Regions from separate parts of the Henriciella mobilis genome, predicted to be linked through region 2. Evidence: predicted binding sites of a transcription regulator. Region 2 holds the regulator's gene; the other holds the start of a gene.
What was found. Region 2 encodes HrcA, which represses chaperone genes, less so after heat shock. Its sites were predicted from a motif close to GTTAGCANTCNNCNNNGNNGANTGCTAAC; they were not measured.

Region 1: groES (co-chaperone GroES) is a predicted target of HrcA. The motif match lies at 3,370-3,398, and genes of this name have one in related genera.

Annotation. Positions count from the first base shown of each region.
Region 1 is NZ_QWFX01000013.1:552,941-560,660, reverse strand. It holds gene D1223_RS13180 (CoA transferase subunit A) at 1-481, opposite strand, end outside; gene D1223_RS13175 (YceI family protein) at 548-1,165, opposite strand; gene groL (chaperonin GroEL) at 1,325-2,974, opposite strand; gene groES (co-chaperone GroES) at 3,034-3,321, opposite strand; gene D1223_RS13160 (hypothetical protein) at 3,615-3,893, shown strand; gene D1223_RS13155 (TonB-dependent receptor domain-containing protein) at 3,942-6,035, opposite strand; gene D1223_RS13150 (hypothetical protein) at 6,103-6,594, opposite strand; gene D1223_RS13145 (AMP-binding protein) at 6,767-7,720, shown strand, end outside.
Region 2 is NZ_QWFX01000016.1:307,239-314,958, reverse strand. It holds gene D1223_RS16905 (SDR family NAD(P)-dependent oxidoreductase) at 1-423, shown strand, start outside; gene hemW (radical SAM family heme chaperone HemW) at 441-1,607, opposite strand; gene rdgB (RdgB/HAM1 family non-canonical purine NTP pyrophosphatase) at 1,607-2,206, opposite strand; gene D1223_RS16890 (DUF2975 domain-containing protein) at 2,346-2,852, shown strand; gene D1223_RS16885 (helix-turn-helix domain-containing protein) at 2,867-3,112, shown strand; gene D1223_RS16880 (group III truncated hemoglobin) at 3,325-3,762, shown strand; gene rph (ribonuclease PH) at 3,763-4,488, opposite strand; gene D1223_RS16870 (MFS transporter) at 4,485-5,885, opposite strand; gene hrcA (heat-inducible transcriptional repressor HrcA) at 5,973-7,052, shown strand; gene D1223_RS16860 (nucleotide exchange factor GrpE) at 7,066-7,665, shown strand; gene D1223_RS16855 (OmpA family protein) at 7,674-7,720, opposite strand, start outside.

The sequences.
Region 1 (7,720 bases), on a different contig from region 2:
CCGCCTTCCAGGCCTTCACGATGGCGAGGTCGGCGAAGATGCCCTCTTCGAGGATGTAGTGTTCGCCGTTGAAGACCTTCACTTCCTTGCCTTCGCCGATCTGCGTGCCATAGCCGGTCTTGGTGTAGAAGCCGGCAATGCCGGCCCCGCCGGCGCGCATCCTTTCGGCCAGCGTGCCCTGCGGATTGAATTCCAGCTCCAGTTCCCCGCCGAGATACTGGCGCATGAACTCCTTGTTCTCGCCGACATAGGACGAGCCCATCTTCTTCACCTGCTTGCTTTCCAGCAGCACGCCAAGGCCGAAGCCGTCGACGCCGGCATTGTTGGAGTAGATGGTCAGATCCTTCGTGCCAGCCGCGCGGATAGCAGCGATGGAAAGCTCGGGGATACCGCAGAGACCAAAGCCTCCGGCGGCGATTGTCATGCCGTCGAAAAGCACGCCATCAAGCGCGTCTGCGGCTGTCTTGTAGATCTTGCTCATGGCCGCGATCCTTACGCATGGTCAGTTGCGGATGCAACCCTCAACGCTTGTTGAAATTCGAGAACCCTATTCCCGCATGAACTCGACTTCGATGATCAGCTCGACCTCATCAGACACGGGCCCGACAAACTTGCTGATGCCGAAGTCCGAGCGGTTGATCGTGGCGGTCGCGGAAAAGCCGGTGACATAGGCGCCGCGCAGCGTGTCATTCGCTCCGCCGTTAAAGGTCACTTCCAGCGAGACCGGATGGGTCTGCCCATGCAGGGTTAGATCGCCGGTCACCCGGCCGGTCGCCTCGCCCGTCACCTCGATGCCGGTCGAGCGAAAGATGGCTTGCGGGTAGGCCTCGGCGTCAAACCAGCCGGGCCCCATCAAGGTTGCGGCGAAATCCTTGTCCGGCAGGTTGAGGCTGGTCATGTCGACAATGGCTTCCAGGCGCGTGCTCTCTGGATTTTCAGCGTCGAAGTCGAGGCTGGCATCGAAGTCGTCGAAACGGCCGACAAAGTCGGAAAAGCCCATATGGCCGATCTTGAAGACCAGCGCAGCATGCGCGGTGTCGAGTTCATAGGCGCCCGGGCGCAGGGCCTCTGGCGTCGCCTCGACATCAGGCGTGAGCAGCGCGGCGCAGCCGGCCAGGCTGAGCGCCAGGGCGGCGAAGGCTGATTTTAACAGGTGACTGGGCATGGCGGGCTCCCTTGCTGACAGGTCCAATCTAGCCCGGCCGGCCCCGATTTCACGCATGAAAAAAGGGCGGCGCCGAAGCACCGCCCTTGATTGGGTCTGGATGTTGGCCTTGGCAGCGGGATTGGGGGCCGCCGCCGTCGCCGTCCAGGGAGGCCGGACCTAGAAGCCCATGCCGCCCATGCCACCCATGCCGCCCATGTCGGGCATGCCACCGGCGCCTTCGCCTTCCTTCTTCGGAGCTTCGGCAACGCCAGCTTCGGTGGTGATCAGCAGGCCAGCAACAGAGGCTGCGTTCTGCAGGGCAGAGCGGACAACCTTGGCCGGGTCGATGATGCCCATCTTGTACATGTCGCCATATTCCTCGGTCTGGGCGTTGAAGCCGTAACCGCGGTCTTTCTGGGCGAGGATGTTGGCCACAACGACCGAGCCTTCGAGGCCAGCGTTCTGGACGATCTGGCGGACCGGGGCTTCGAGGGCCTTGCGGACGATGTCGATGCCAGCTTGCTCGTCAGCGTTCTCGCCCTTCACGTCGATGTTCTGGGCAGCCCGGAGCAGGGCAACGCCGCCACCCGGAATGACGCCTTCTTCGACGGCAGCGCGGGTTGCGTTGAGCGCGTCGTCGACGCGGTCCTTGCGTTCCTTCACTTCGACCTCGGTGGCACCGCCGACCTTGATCACGGCAACACCGCCGGCGAGTTTGGCAAGGCGCTCCTGGAGCTTCTCCTTGTCATAGTCGGACGAGGTGTCTTCGATCTGCTTCTTGATCTGGCCAACGCGCGCTTCGATGTCGGCTTTCTCGCCAGCACCGTCGACGATGGTCGTGTTGTCCTTGTCGATCTCGACCTTCTTGGCCGTGCCCAGCATGTCGATGGAGATGTTCTCCAGCTTGATGCCGAGGTCTTCGGAGATGACCTGGCCGCCGGTCAGGACTGCGATGTCCTGCAGCATGGCCTTGCGGCGGTCGCCGAAGCCAGGGGCCTTCACGGCTGCAACCTTGAGGCCGCCGCGCAGCTTGTTGACGACCAGCGTTGCGAGCGCTTCGCCATCGACATCTTCAGCGATGATCAGCAGCGGGCGCTGGCTCTGGACGACCTGCTCGAGGATCGGCAGCATCGGCTGGAGCGAGGAGAGCTTCTTCTCGTGCAGCAGGATGAACGGGTCTTCGAGTTCGACGCTCATCTTGTCCGGATTGGTCACGAAGTACGGGCTGAGGTAGCCGCGGTCGAACTGCATGCCTTCGACGACGTCGAGTTCGGTTTCGAGGGACTTGGCTTCCTCGACCGTGATCACGCCTTCATTGCCGACCTTTTCCATGGCCTTGGCGATCATGTCGCCGATTTCGCGGTCGCCATTTGCGGAGATCGAGCCGACTTGCGAGATCTCGCTGTTCTCTTTCACCTTGCGGGAATGATGGGCGAGGTCGGAAACGACTTCGGCAGACGCCTTGTCGATACCGCGCTTCAGGTCCATCGGGTTCATGCCGGCGGCGACGCGCTTCATGCCTTCGCGGACGATGGACTGGGCGAGCACCGTGGCGGTCGTGGTGCCGTCACCGGCAACATCATTGGCCTTGGAAGCGACTTCGCGCAGCATCTGTGCGCCCATATTCTCGAACTTGTCTTCCAGTTCGATTTCCTTTGCGACGGTGACACCGTCCTTCGTGGTGCGCGGGGCGCCGAAGGACTTCTCGATGACAACGTTACGGCCTTTCGGGCCGAGGGTGACTTTCACCGCATTTGCAAGGGTGTCGACACCTTTCAGCATGCGCTCGCGCGCATCGGTGCCGAATTTGACGTGTTTTGCAGCCATATTCGTATTCCTTTTTCAGATTACGTCTTGGTCTTGGGATTGTTGGGGAAGGGGTTGCGTTACTCGACGATGCCGAGGATGTCGCTTTCCTTCATGATCAGGAGGTCCTGACCGTCGACTTTCACTTCCGTGCCGGACCATTTGCCGAACAGGATGCGGTCGCCAGCTTTGACTTCCAGCGGGATGACTTCATTGTCGTCACCGACAGCGCCTTTGCCGACGGCGATGACTTCGCCTTCCTGCGGCTTTTCCTTGGCGGTATCGGGGATGATGATGCCGCCAGCGGTCTTTGCTTCTTCCTCGACGCGTTTGACGAGAACGCGGTCATGCAATGGACGGAACTTCATGTGCTTTCCTACCTTTGACTGTTACCCTGACTGGGCAATGAAAACAGGATTAGCACTCACCTGGGGTGACTGCTAACGGCGTTGAATTAGGAAGCGCGCGCGCTGGCGTCAACGGGGGAAAAGCTGAAATTTTTGCGATATTCGGGAAGGCTGTCCGAACCTGCCGGCCGGGCGTGCTGGCAGCCACGCTTAACGGCTGCTAACATATTGAAATATATACATTTCTTGACAGGCGCCGCGTCTCTGGCACACTTCTGTATGCGGATCAACCGCATGACAGAAGGAATCACTGAATGCAGCACGACGATTTCAGGAAACAGCTTTCCGGGGGCGGGCTTCTGACAGCTGAAATCATTTACTACAGGCCAGACTTTCCAAAACTCCTTCAGAGCTTCGTCTGGCAGACCGTGGACATGGCGCCGAAATTCCCGCGCCTCGCACAGTTTCTCGACCACTGGCGCCGCGAGATCGAGGCGGTCATCCACTCCATCAACATCGCGCATAACGACATGCTCCGTCCGGCGCAGGTGCGCTGGGTGGACGAGGAACTTAAGATCCAGAAACTGAACTAGCGGGATGGTGGCCAGCCCGGCGCGCAGGCCAGGCTGGCCACAGACAGCCTAGCCCTTGAGCGACAGCCTTATGAAGGCGCCGCGCCCGGCGCCGGGCAGGCGTGTGCCGAGAGCGACATCGCCGAACCCGTTGCGGTTATAGCCGGCGAGATGGTCGCGATAGACATGGTCGAGCAGGTTCTCGATGCCCGCCGAGACTGTCACGCCGTCCTTCACCTGCCAGTCGCCATAGAGATTGAGCACGACATAGCCGGGTGTCGCGGCCTCCTCATTGGTGGCAGACACCTTGTCCTGCTCGGCGGCAGCCCGCGTTTCGAAGGTCGCTGACCAGCTGTCGGCCTCCCAGGTCAGGTCCAGCGTCAGGCTGGCCGGCGCGATCCGGTAGAGATTGTCGTCTATGTCGCGGCGTTCGCCCCGGACATAGCTCAGCACGCCATCAAGGCGCAGCGGCCCGTCAAAATCGTAGCCGGCATCCAGGTCGAAGCCATACAGCCGCGCATCGACATTGGCCCAGCGCAGCGGCGTCGGGTCGCCATTCATGCTGGCGATCATCTCGACCGGTGTGTCGGCGATGCCAGGTGACGAATCATAGAGCACGCCCTGGATGTAATCGTCGATCTGGCGAACATAGACGGTTGGCCGCGCATAGAGCGCGGGCGCCGCATAATCGAACCCGGCTTCGGCAATCAGCGCCGTCTCCGGATCGACCCCGAGATCGCCGACATAGATGTTGCCGTCGGCGAGGCCGCCGCTGGCGCTGATCGGCAACCAGCCAAAGCGCTGGATGTAGCCCGGCATGGCCTGCTTGCGGGCAAGCGTTGCGCGCCAGGACAGGCCATTGCGCTCCGGCGTCCAGATGCGCGCGACCGCATCCACGGTGGTGTCCTGCGTGCTGCGGTCGCTGGCGTTGAAGACGGCGGCCAGCATCTGCGCCGGCGGGGGCAGCATGGTGGCCAGCGACGCGTCGCCCGCATCGTGATCATGCCAGTCGGCCCTAACGCCCAGCTCGCTTTCCACCGGGCCGATGGTGCCGGTCCATTGCGCGAACGCGCCCGTCCGGTCGATCGTCACATCCGGGAAGGGCGTCACGAAGAAGGCCGCCATATTCGGGTTGGTGATGATCGCGTCATGCTCGGCGCGGGCCGTGTCGGTGCCGATCTCCAGCTCGCCGCCCTGCCAGTCGAAGCTGGCACTGAGTTCAGCGCCGCGCGTGGTCGCCTCGGTAAAGGTTGCCCGGGTCTGCATCGGGGCGGGCGAGGGCCGCAGGCTGAAATTGTCCATCAGGTGGTCGACATCGGTGTAGTTGACCGACGCGTTCACCGTGACGCCGTCCAGATCCGCCTTGTAGGACAGCTTGGCGAAGTCGGTATCGACATACTGGATATCCATCGGGAAGGGCGGGTTGCCCGACGGGTCCGCCTCGTGACGGCGAAGATCGAGACCGACCTCACCGATGCCGAGCTTCGCCCCGGCCGACAGGCCATAGACACTCCGCTGGAAGGACGATCCGCCAATCGTGCCATCGCCATAGTCGGTGTCACTGGCATCCTCATAGGCGCCGAGCAGGTTGAAGCGCCAGCGGTCCGTTGAGGCGCCGGCCATGCCGCCGACCGAGAGGCCGTCATTCACCGAGCGCGCGCTGGCGGTGAGGTCGTAGCCGAAGTCGGCGCCCGGCCCGTCTGTAAAGTCCTGTCGCTTGAAGACGGCGTCCGCGCCCCCGGCGAGCCCCGGGCCTTCCGAGACCGGGCTGACGCCCCGGTCGATGATCACCGCGCTGACGAGCGGGGCGGGGGCGTAATGGAACACCGGGTCCATCAGGTTCGGACCGCCCGAGGCAAAGCGCTGGCCGTCGACGCGCAGGTTCAGGCGTTCGCCTGAGAGGCCGCGATAGGCCATCTGGCCGGACAGCTCCCCGTTCGAGAGCCGGGCGCCGCCGGGTGTGCGCGCGGCCAGCCGGGTGATGTCGGCCCCGTCGAGCGGGCTGGCATCGGGGGCAATGCCGGTCTGGGTTGCGGTGTCGTACCTGGAGCCGGTGACGATGATGACGTCCTGCAGGGCAGGCGCCGATTCCTGCGCCGACGCGGCCTGAACGGCTGCGCCAAGCGCCAGCAGGCTCGCGCCTGCGACGAGTTTGTAAGTCATGATATATCCTGAAGGCCCGCACGGGCGTGCAGGCTGTCTGTTCGTTGGAATGGAATTCTGGAAACGATCAGACGGCGGCAGGCGGGCTTCGCGGCGGCATGGGCGGGCGCGCCGAGGGGCGCACGGCCGGCCGGGTATAGGGTTTGCCGCCAAGCATCGGCTGGCGGATGGCGATCATCGCCGGCAGGGCCGGCGCGGCGACTGTATCCATCAGGGAGGACAGGGCGAACGGGCACATGGCGCCTTGCTGCTCATGCTCGGGCATGTCGCCCGGCTGGCCGTCCGTCATGCCATGTGGTTCGGCCTCCCCGGTTGGCATGGATGCGCCATGAGCCTGATGATCATGCATCTGGTGACTGGTATGTCCGCCGGTCGCGGGCGCTGCCGCAGGGCCGCGATCCATCTCATGCAGCCCGCCGCAGATACGCAGGACGATGGCGCCGGTCTCCGGCGAGCGGTCGAGCATATAGCCATCCGGCACAAGCCCGCGCAGCGTGATCAATGCCACGAAGGCAAAGGTCAGCAGCTGGACCGCGCGAAGAGGAGCCGGGCACGTCATCCGCGTTTCGTAGTCTCTTGCGCGGCCTCGATCCACTGGCTCCGGGCAGCGCAAATTGCCACACAAGCGGCAGGCTTGCGTGCACATTGCCGGACTGCCGCCTAGCCCGTATAGCCCATACCAGAAACAGAGCCCGGAGATATCCGGGCCGCACAAGGAGTGGAGGAAACACGTGGCGAATATTTCCCTGTCGCGCATCCTGGCGCATTGGGCCGAGATCCAGCCGGACCGGGTCGCGGTAGACCATGAAGGCGACCAGCGCACCTGGCATGAGCTCGAAGCGCGGACAAACCGGCTGGCCCGCGCCTATGCCGCCCTCGGGGTCGGTGAGAACGATTTCGTCACCATCGCGCTGCCGAACGGCGTCGAATTCTTCGAGGCCGCCTTCGCAGCCTGGAAGCTCGGCGCGACACCGCAGCCCATCTCCGCGAAGCTGCCGAAGTTCGAGCGCGACCAGATCATTGAGCTCGGCAAGCCGAAACTCGTCGTCGGTGTCCCGGCGGGCGAGTATCCCGACATGGCTTCGGTCGAGCCGGGCTTCGAACCCGATGCCAGCCTGTCGGATGCGCCCCTGCCGGAGAAGACCGCCGACTCCTTCAAGGCGATGACGTCCGGCGGGTCGACGGGGCGGCCGAAACTGATCGTGTCGCGCCAGCCCGCCGCCTGGGATCCCGATCCCGACTTCCTGGAAATCCGCAAGCAGGGATCGATGCTGGTGCCCGGCCCGCTTTACCATAACGGCCCCTTCCTTTGGGCAATGATCGCGCTGTTCAAGGGCGCCACGGTCGCCGTGACGACGCGCTTCGACGCGGAGCAGACGCTGCAGCTGATCGACCGGCTCAAGCTGGAGACGGCCTACATGGTGCCGACCATGATGCGCCGGATCTGGGCCCTGCCGCCGGAGGTGCGCGCGCGCTATGACCTCTCCAGCCTGAAGGCGCTCTGGCACCTTGCCGCGCCCTGTCCGCCCTGGCTTAAGCAGGCCTTCATCGACTGGCTCGGCCCGGAAGTCATCTGGGAACTTTATGGCGGCACTGAGGGGCAGGGATCGACGACCATCCAGGGCACCGAATGGCTGACTCACAAGGGCTCCGTTGGCCGGCCCGTCGAGACCTGCGAGATGAAG
Region 2 (7,720 bases):
AATTTCGGGCGGATCATCAATGTCGCCTCGCTCGCCGGTTATGCGCCGGGCACGGGCGGCCACACGCTCTATGCCAGCGTAAAGGCGGGCCTGATCAAGTTTTCCGAGAGCATCCATGCCGAGGCGAAGGATGCCGAGCTCGACATTCACTGCACCGCGCTCTGTCCGGGCTTCACCTTCACCGAATTCCACGATGTGAACGGCACGCGCGACATGGCCAATGAGTCGCCGAAATGGATGTGGATGGAGGCCGGGCCGGTCGTCGAAGCCGGGATTGACGGCGTCACACGGGGCCATCCGGTTGTTGTGCCGGGGGCTGTGAACAAGGGCGTGGCGACACTGACCCGCATCCTGCCCGAGCCGCTCGGCCGCGAGCTGATGAAACGCCAGTCAAAGCGCTTCCGGAAGATGGAAAACGACTGACCACCGGCAGAGGTGTCCTAGGGCGACAGCTCCGCGGCGATCCGGTCGGCCAGCAGGCGACCCTCTGGTGTGAGCGCGATGCGTGTTCCCTCACGCAGGACAAGGCCCTGTTCCATGAAGGTCTCCAGGGCGTCATTAAGCAAGGGTGTGCCCGTCAGGGCTTCGATCCGTGCGGCATCAAAGCCTTCATCGGGCCTGAGGCCGAGGGCCAGTAGCTCGCGGGCATTGCCGATGGGCGAGAGCGTCTCGCCCACCGGCTTTTCGGTTTCCACCACGCTGGCCTGATAGTCCGCCGGTTTCAGGGCCGCGTGCGTGGCGATGCGCTGACCGCCGATGGTCAGCCGGCCATGCGCGCCGGGGCCGAGGCCGATCCAGTCGCCGCCGCGCCAATAAGTGAGGTTATGGCGCGACTGCACGTCTGCCGAGCGGGCATGGTTCGAGACTTCATAGGCGGGCAGACCGTGCGCATCGGCCACCTGCTGGGTCAGCTCGTAAAGGTCAGCCTGGTCGTCATCCGGCATCGGGACCAGCTCGCCGCGTCCCGCGCGTTTTCCGAAGGCGGTGCGCTCGGCAATGGTGAGTTCATACAGCGACAGGTGCGGGGCGCCGAGGGCGAGCGCCTCTGACAGTTCTGTCTCCCATTCGGCTGGGGACTGTCCGGGGCGGGCATAGATCAGGTCGACCGAATGGTTGGGGAAATGCCGGCCTGCGCGCACGACCGCCTCGCGGGCGCCGGATACATCATGGTCGCGCCCGAGAAAGGTGAGCGCCGCCTCGTCGAGCGACTGGATGCCGATGGAGAGCCGGTTGATCCCCGCCGCCGCCCAGCCTTCGAGGTCAGCACTCAGCACATCGTTCGGATTGGCTTCGAGGGTGATCTCCGCCCCGGTTTCGATCCCGAACAGTTTTTCGGCGTCCTCCAGAAGCGCGGCCAGGTCCGTCGCAGCCATCAGCGAGGGCGTACCGCCGCCGAAATAGATCGAGCCGAGTTTCGGATGCTCCGGGAGCCAGCGCGCATGCCGGGCAAGGTCGTCGCGCAGCGCCTGGACCAGCGCGCCATTGTCCCGGTCCTTCGCGGCATAGACGTTGAAGTCGCAATAGGGACAGATGCGCGTGCAGTACGGCCAGTGGACATAGAGGCCGAAGCCATAAGCCGGCCCGGCGGGCAGGGCGCCGGCGGCCATCAGAGCAGGGCGGCCTTCAGCTTGCGGAAGGCGTCGGCGCGGTGGCTCATCGCATGCTTCTTCGCCGGGTCCATCTCGCCGAAGGTCTCGGTTTCCCCGTCCGCGACGAAGACCGGATCGAAGCCGAAGCCCTTCTCGCCGCGTGGCGGCCAGACCAGTGTGCCATGCACTTCGCCCTCGAACACTTCTTCATGCCCGTCGGGCCAGACCACGGCGAGGGTCGAGACGAAGCGTGCGCTGCGGTCTTTTGCGTCGATCTCCCGGAGCAGGTTCTCGACCTTCTCCATCGCCTTGTAGAAGTCGCGCGGCTCACCGGCCCAGATCGCGGTGTGCACGCCCGGCATGCCGCCGAGGGCCGTTACCTCCAGCCCGCTATCGTCCGACAGGGCCGGCTGACCGGTCGCTTCGGCGGCGGCGCGGGCCTTGATCAGGGCATTGCCGGCGAAGGTCTGTTCGGTCTCTTCAGGTTCGGGCAGGCCCAGCTCGATGGCGGAAACCACTTCAAGGCCGGCCGGTTCGAACAGGTCCTTGAGCTCTCTCACTTTTCCCTTGTTGTGGGTTGCGGCGACGAGTCGGCCTTTTCCAAGCTTGCGAGTCATGGATGTATGTGGCTCCAATCTTGCTTTCTTGCTGAATAGTATTATCGTTTAACGGTAAATTACCGGTTCGAACCCATAATAGCCCGCTCATGAACGAAACTTCGAAGACACTCATATGACGATCCGCCAGCAAAACTCCATGGCTGCGTTTCTGTCGCTGCTCATGCTCGCCATCATCTGGTTGGCTGTAATTGCAGGCGTCATCGCCTTCCTGCTGCTGGCGATCGGCCTGCTCGGCAGCCTCAATGGCGGGGTGATGGAAGCGCCCGGCATGCAGGCTTATGTCGAAGGGGTGACGCCCGGCCATTTCGTCGCAGGGCTGGCGAGCCTCGCCGTTTTTGCACCCGGTATCATCTATGTCTGCCTGCAGCTGCGCCGCATCCTGTCGACGCTGGCAGCGGGCGATCCGTTCGTGCCGGAAAACGGTCCGCGCCTCACCCGGATTGCGCTTGCAATCGGTCTGGTGGAGCTTGCGCGCTATCTGACCGTTATCCTTCTCAATGCTCTTGTGGACCTCGGGACAGAACAGCCCGTCAGGCTCAGTATCAATCTTGCCGCCTGGGCAGCGGTGGTAGCACTTTTCATCCTTGCGCAAGTCTTCCGGGAAGGCTCCCGGTTGCGTGAGGAAGAGAAGATGACGATTTAGGAGGCCGGTAAAACATGGCCATTCGCGTAACCCTCGACCGCGTTCTTCTTGAGCGCCGCATGTCCCTGACAGAACTCTCGGACCGTGTCGGCGTGACCCTCGCCAACCTTTCCATCCTGAAGACCGGGAAGGCCAAGGCCGTGCGCTTCTCGACCCTGGAATCGCTTTGCCGGGAGCTTGATTGCCAGCCCGGCGACATCCTGGTCTTCGACGAAGAAGACGATGGCAGCGCAGCCGCCGATGACGAGGAAGCCGCCTAGGCGCGGCATTGCAAGGCGGAGCCCCGCCGCCGAATGAGTTTCAATCACAATCCGTGCAACCTAGAGGGTGGTGTATGTTAACGCCGCCGGCTTGGGTATCGAGACGATTTCTACTGGCCCTGCAACAGGTCCCGGGTTGTCCGCCTTGTCTTGCAGTTCCTGCGTAATTCTACTTATGGATTTCAGGCTGCCGTGTCGGCAATGCTGCGAGCATGGCTTACACTGTCCGCTCCGCTGCCGAACGCCGGCAGGACATTCAAGACAACGCTGCCCGTCTCGGTATCGACGACGCTTTCATTTCGCGGCTCGTCGAGACCTTCTATGCGCGGGTGCGCGCCGACAGGAATCTGGGGCCTATCTTCGAGCGCGTTGTCGATGACTGGCCAGCCCATCTCGCCAAGCTCAAGGATTTCTGGGCGTCGGTCGCCCTGAATGCCGGGCGCTATTCCGGCAAGCCCATGCCCGCCCATATGAAGCTGGACGGCGTGCGGCCGGAACATTTCGGACAATGGCTCGGCCTGTTTTACCTGACGCTTGAGGAGATCTCACCGTCGCAGGAAACGGCCGACTATTTCATGGAACGCGCCGAACGCATCGCGCAGAGCCTGCAATATGCGTATTTCGGCCGGGACGTCTTTCAGAAAATCTAGCTACCCGATCGCCGCTTTCTGCGCTTCGAAGAGTTCATTGCAGCCCTTTTCGGCCAGCCGCATCAATTCCTCGACTTCGGCCCGCGTCATCGGGCGTTCCTCGCCGGTGCCCTGGATCTCGATGAAGCCGCCGTCTGAGCTCATCACGACATTCATGTCGCCCTCGCCGCCGGAGTCTTCGGGGTAGTCGAGGTCGAGCACGGGCGTGTCCTGGAACAGGCCGACGGAGATGGCGGCGGCCTGTTTCTGGATCGGGTCGGCGCTGATCACGCCTTCCTCGCGCAGGTATTTCAGCGCCAGCGCCATGGCGACGAAGCCGCCCGTGATTGACGCGGTGCGCGTGCCGCCATCGGCCTGCAGGACGTCGCAATCGATGGTGAGCTGGTTTTCGCCGAGCGCCGTCAGGTCGACCACAGAGCGCAGGGAGCGGCCGATCAGGCGTTGGATTTCCTGCGTGCGGCCGGATTGCTTGCCGCGGGCGGCTTCGCGATTGCCGCGGGTGTGAGTGGCGCGGGGCAGCATGCCGTATTCGCCGGTGACCCAGCCCTTGCCCTGTCCGCGCAGCCATGGCGGGACGCTGTCGGACCAGCTGGCGGTGCACAGCACGTGGGTGTGGCCGAACTTTGCAAGGCACGAGCCTTCGGCATAGCGGGTCACATTCGTCTCGAGCACGATATCGCGAAGCTGGTCGGCAGCCCGGCCTGAGGGGCGCACAAGGTTGGTCATGGAGCGTCTCCTTTGTTCACCGGGGGGTGAAGCGATTCAAGGTTGGCTTGTCCACCCGCATTGATGGCCTCAGCTGCTTTCTCCTGATCGGCCCGCGTGATCGGATAGCGCCAGATGAGCAGCGCAGCGAGGGCGTAGGAAACGACCGGTACGCCGACAAAGACCAGCATCAGCCCGCGCACGGTTTCCGGCGAGTTGTCTGTCGCCGGATTGAAGCCGACCAGCACGCCGAGAAGGATGTATGGGATGCCGATGGCGAAGCTGGCGCCGGTCTTGTAGGCCCCGGACATCAGCGAATAGAACAGGCCGGCGCGGTTGCCGCCGCCGCGGGCTTCTTCCGCCTCGACAAGGTCTGCCATCATCGAACGGACAAGGATGAAAGGCGAGCCATAGCCGAAGCCGGACACGATCGCAGCGATGAGGAGCGACACCGCCCCGCCGCCCATCAAAGCGAGCGGCATGTAGCAGACATAGGTCAAGGCCGACCACAGGCAGACCGATCGCATGGCGATGTATTTCTCTGTGCGTTTGGAGATCCAGACCCAGACCGGCATGGCGGCGAAGCCGGCGATGAAGTGCGCCATCAGGATGAGCGAGGCGGTGCCGTGGCCGACGCCGAAGCCCCAGAGGGACGCAAACAGGAAGGTGCCCGCCGTGCCGGCAATCGCGATCCCGATAAAGATTTCGGTCGCGAGAAGGCGCCACAGTGTCTGCTGCTTCAGCGCGGCAAGAATGGCCTTTGGATGGAAGCTGGCGCGAGGCGCACTGGCGTCCGGCTTAGGGTCGGGCACCAGCCAGACCGCCGCGCCGACCGTCACGGGCAGGGCGATGATCAGGAACCAGCCCATGATCGAGATCTGCTCGGCGAAGCTTATGCCGCCGAACTGCTCAAGCAGGGATGGCAGGGCAAGCATCACAAGCATGGTGGAGATGGTGAACAGCTCGCGCCACATGAAAAGCCGCGAGCGTTCGTCATAGGTCTTTGCAATCGATGGCGCCCAGGCCTGGTGCGGCGTGACGATCATCGTCGTGCCGATGTAGAAGATGAACAGGATGACCGCGAGAAAGAGCGGCGAGACCGGTGGGCCGACCGGATTGTAGAGGAACCAGACAGCCGGCAGCAGGATCGGCACGGCAATCAGCAGCCAATGGCGAATCTTGCCCAGGCGGGACGGCTTGGTATCGACCAGCCATCCCATGACCGGGTCGGAGAACAGGTCCCAGAAGCGCAGGACCATGAAGATCAGGCCCACCAGGGCCGTTCCCAGGCCCATCTGCTCGGCATAGAATGGGGCGATGAACACAGCCATGGGAAGACCCACGGCACCGAAAGGGATGCCGACCGAACCGTATGCGACAACTTGCGGAAGGGGCAGCTTTGCTGGCACGCTTGTCATGGGCGCCATGGAACCCGATTTGTTGACGGTGTGAAAGCAAAAAGTCTTATTGAAACTGGTGATTGCAATTCCGGGAAATTCAACGGAATGAGTGAAGACAAACCCCTTAGCGGCCTGCTCCAGAGCCTCGATGAGCGCTCGCGCACCATCTTTCGCGAGATCGTCGAGACGTATCTCGAAACCGGTGAGCCGGTTGGCTCGCGTACCCTGTCGAAGAGCGGCATCAGCCTCTCGCCCGCCTCGATCCGCAACGTCATGGCGGACCTGACAGATATGGGCCTGCTCGACAGTCCGCATATTTCCGCCGGCCGTATGCCGACGCATGTCGGCCTGCGCCTGTTCGTCGATGGTTTCCTCGAGATCGGCCAGCCATCGGAGGATGACCGGGCCGAAATCGAGGACCGGCTGCGTTCTGGCGGACGCGATCTGCAGGGCCTTCTTAAAGAGGCGTCCTCCATCCTGTCGGGCCTCGCAGGCGGCGCGGGTCTGGTCAGCTCGCCGACGCGCGAACGCCCCGTTCGGCACGTCGAATTCGTCCCGCTGGCGACAGGCGAAGCGCTCTGCATCCTCGTTGATGAGATGGGAGACGTCGAAAACCGGCTGGTGAAAGTCCCGCCTGGCCTGCCGGCGACAACGCTGATGGAGGCAGGCAACTATCTTGCCGCACGCATGAAAGGCCGCACGCTGCGTGAAGCGTCCCAGGCCGTACGCGAGGAAATCCAGGAACGCCGCGCACAGCTCGACCAGGCCGCCGCATCGCTGGTGGAGCAGGGGCTGGCCGAATGGGGCGGGGAGGTGCCGGGCGAGGAGCGTGCGCTGATCGTGCATGGCCGCGCCAACCTGTTGAACGATCCCGGCGCAGCGGAAAACATGGAGCAGGTGCGTCAGCTTTTCGATATCCTTGAGCGCCAGCAGGGCCTGCTGGACGTTCTGGATTCAACGCGGGAAGCCGAAGGCGTGCGGCTTTTTATCGGCTCGGAGAACAGGCTTTTTCCGTTGTCTGGTTCAAGCCTGATTGTCGCTCCCTATATGAACGCCACGAGACAGGTAATCGGCGCACTCGGCGTGATCGGTCCGACGCGGCTCAACTATGCAAGGGTAATCCCGATGGTGGATTATACCGCGCGTATTGTCGGTCAGATTCTCGCCGAACGCCACAAGACGTGAGAGTATTGAGGGCATGAACGAAGACCAGAAGAGGCCGGAAGAGGCCGTTGAAACCGAAACGCTGGACGCCGGATCGCCGGAGTCCGAAAAGCTGGAAGAGGCTGCCGTGGCGGACAATCAGGACCCCGATCCCGAAATCCGCATCGCCGAGCTTGAAGGCGAGGTGCAGGCCTTGAAGGACCAGGTGCTGCGCGCGCATGCGGAGATGGATAATGTCCGCAAGCGCACGGCCAAGGAAGTCGTCGATGCGCGCGTCTATGCGGTTGAGAAGTTTGCCGGCGACCTCCTGAACGTGTCGGACAATCTCGCCCGCGCGCTCGGTGCGCTGCCCGATGAGGAACGCGACGCGCTGACCGAGGCTGGCAAGAACCTGCTTGGCGGGATCGAGATGACTCAGAAGGAACTGCATACCGTGCTCGCACGCCATGGCGTGACGGCGATCGATGCGGCGCCTGGCGCGGCCTTCGACCCGAACCAGCACCAGGCCGTCAGCCAGATCCCCTCCGACCAGCCCTCCGGCGCCATCGCCGAGACCTTCCAGACTGGCTGGAAGATCGGCGAACGCGTCCTGCGCGCCGCCATGGTCGCGGTAAGCGCAGGGAAGCCGAGCTAGGCGCCGCCCTACCGCTCCACCAGCTCCACCCGCCGGTTCTTCTCGCGCCCGGCAT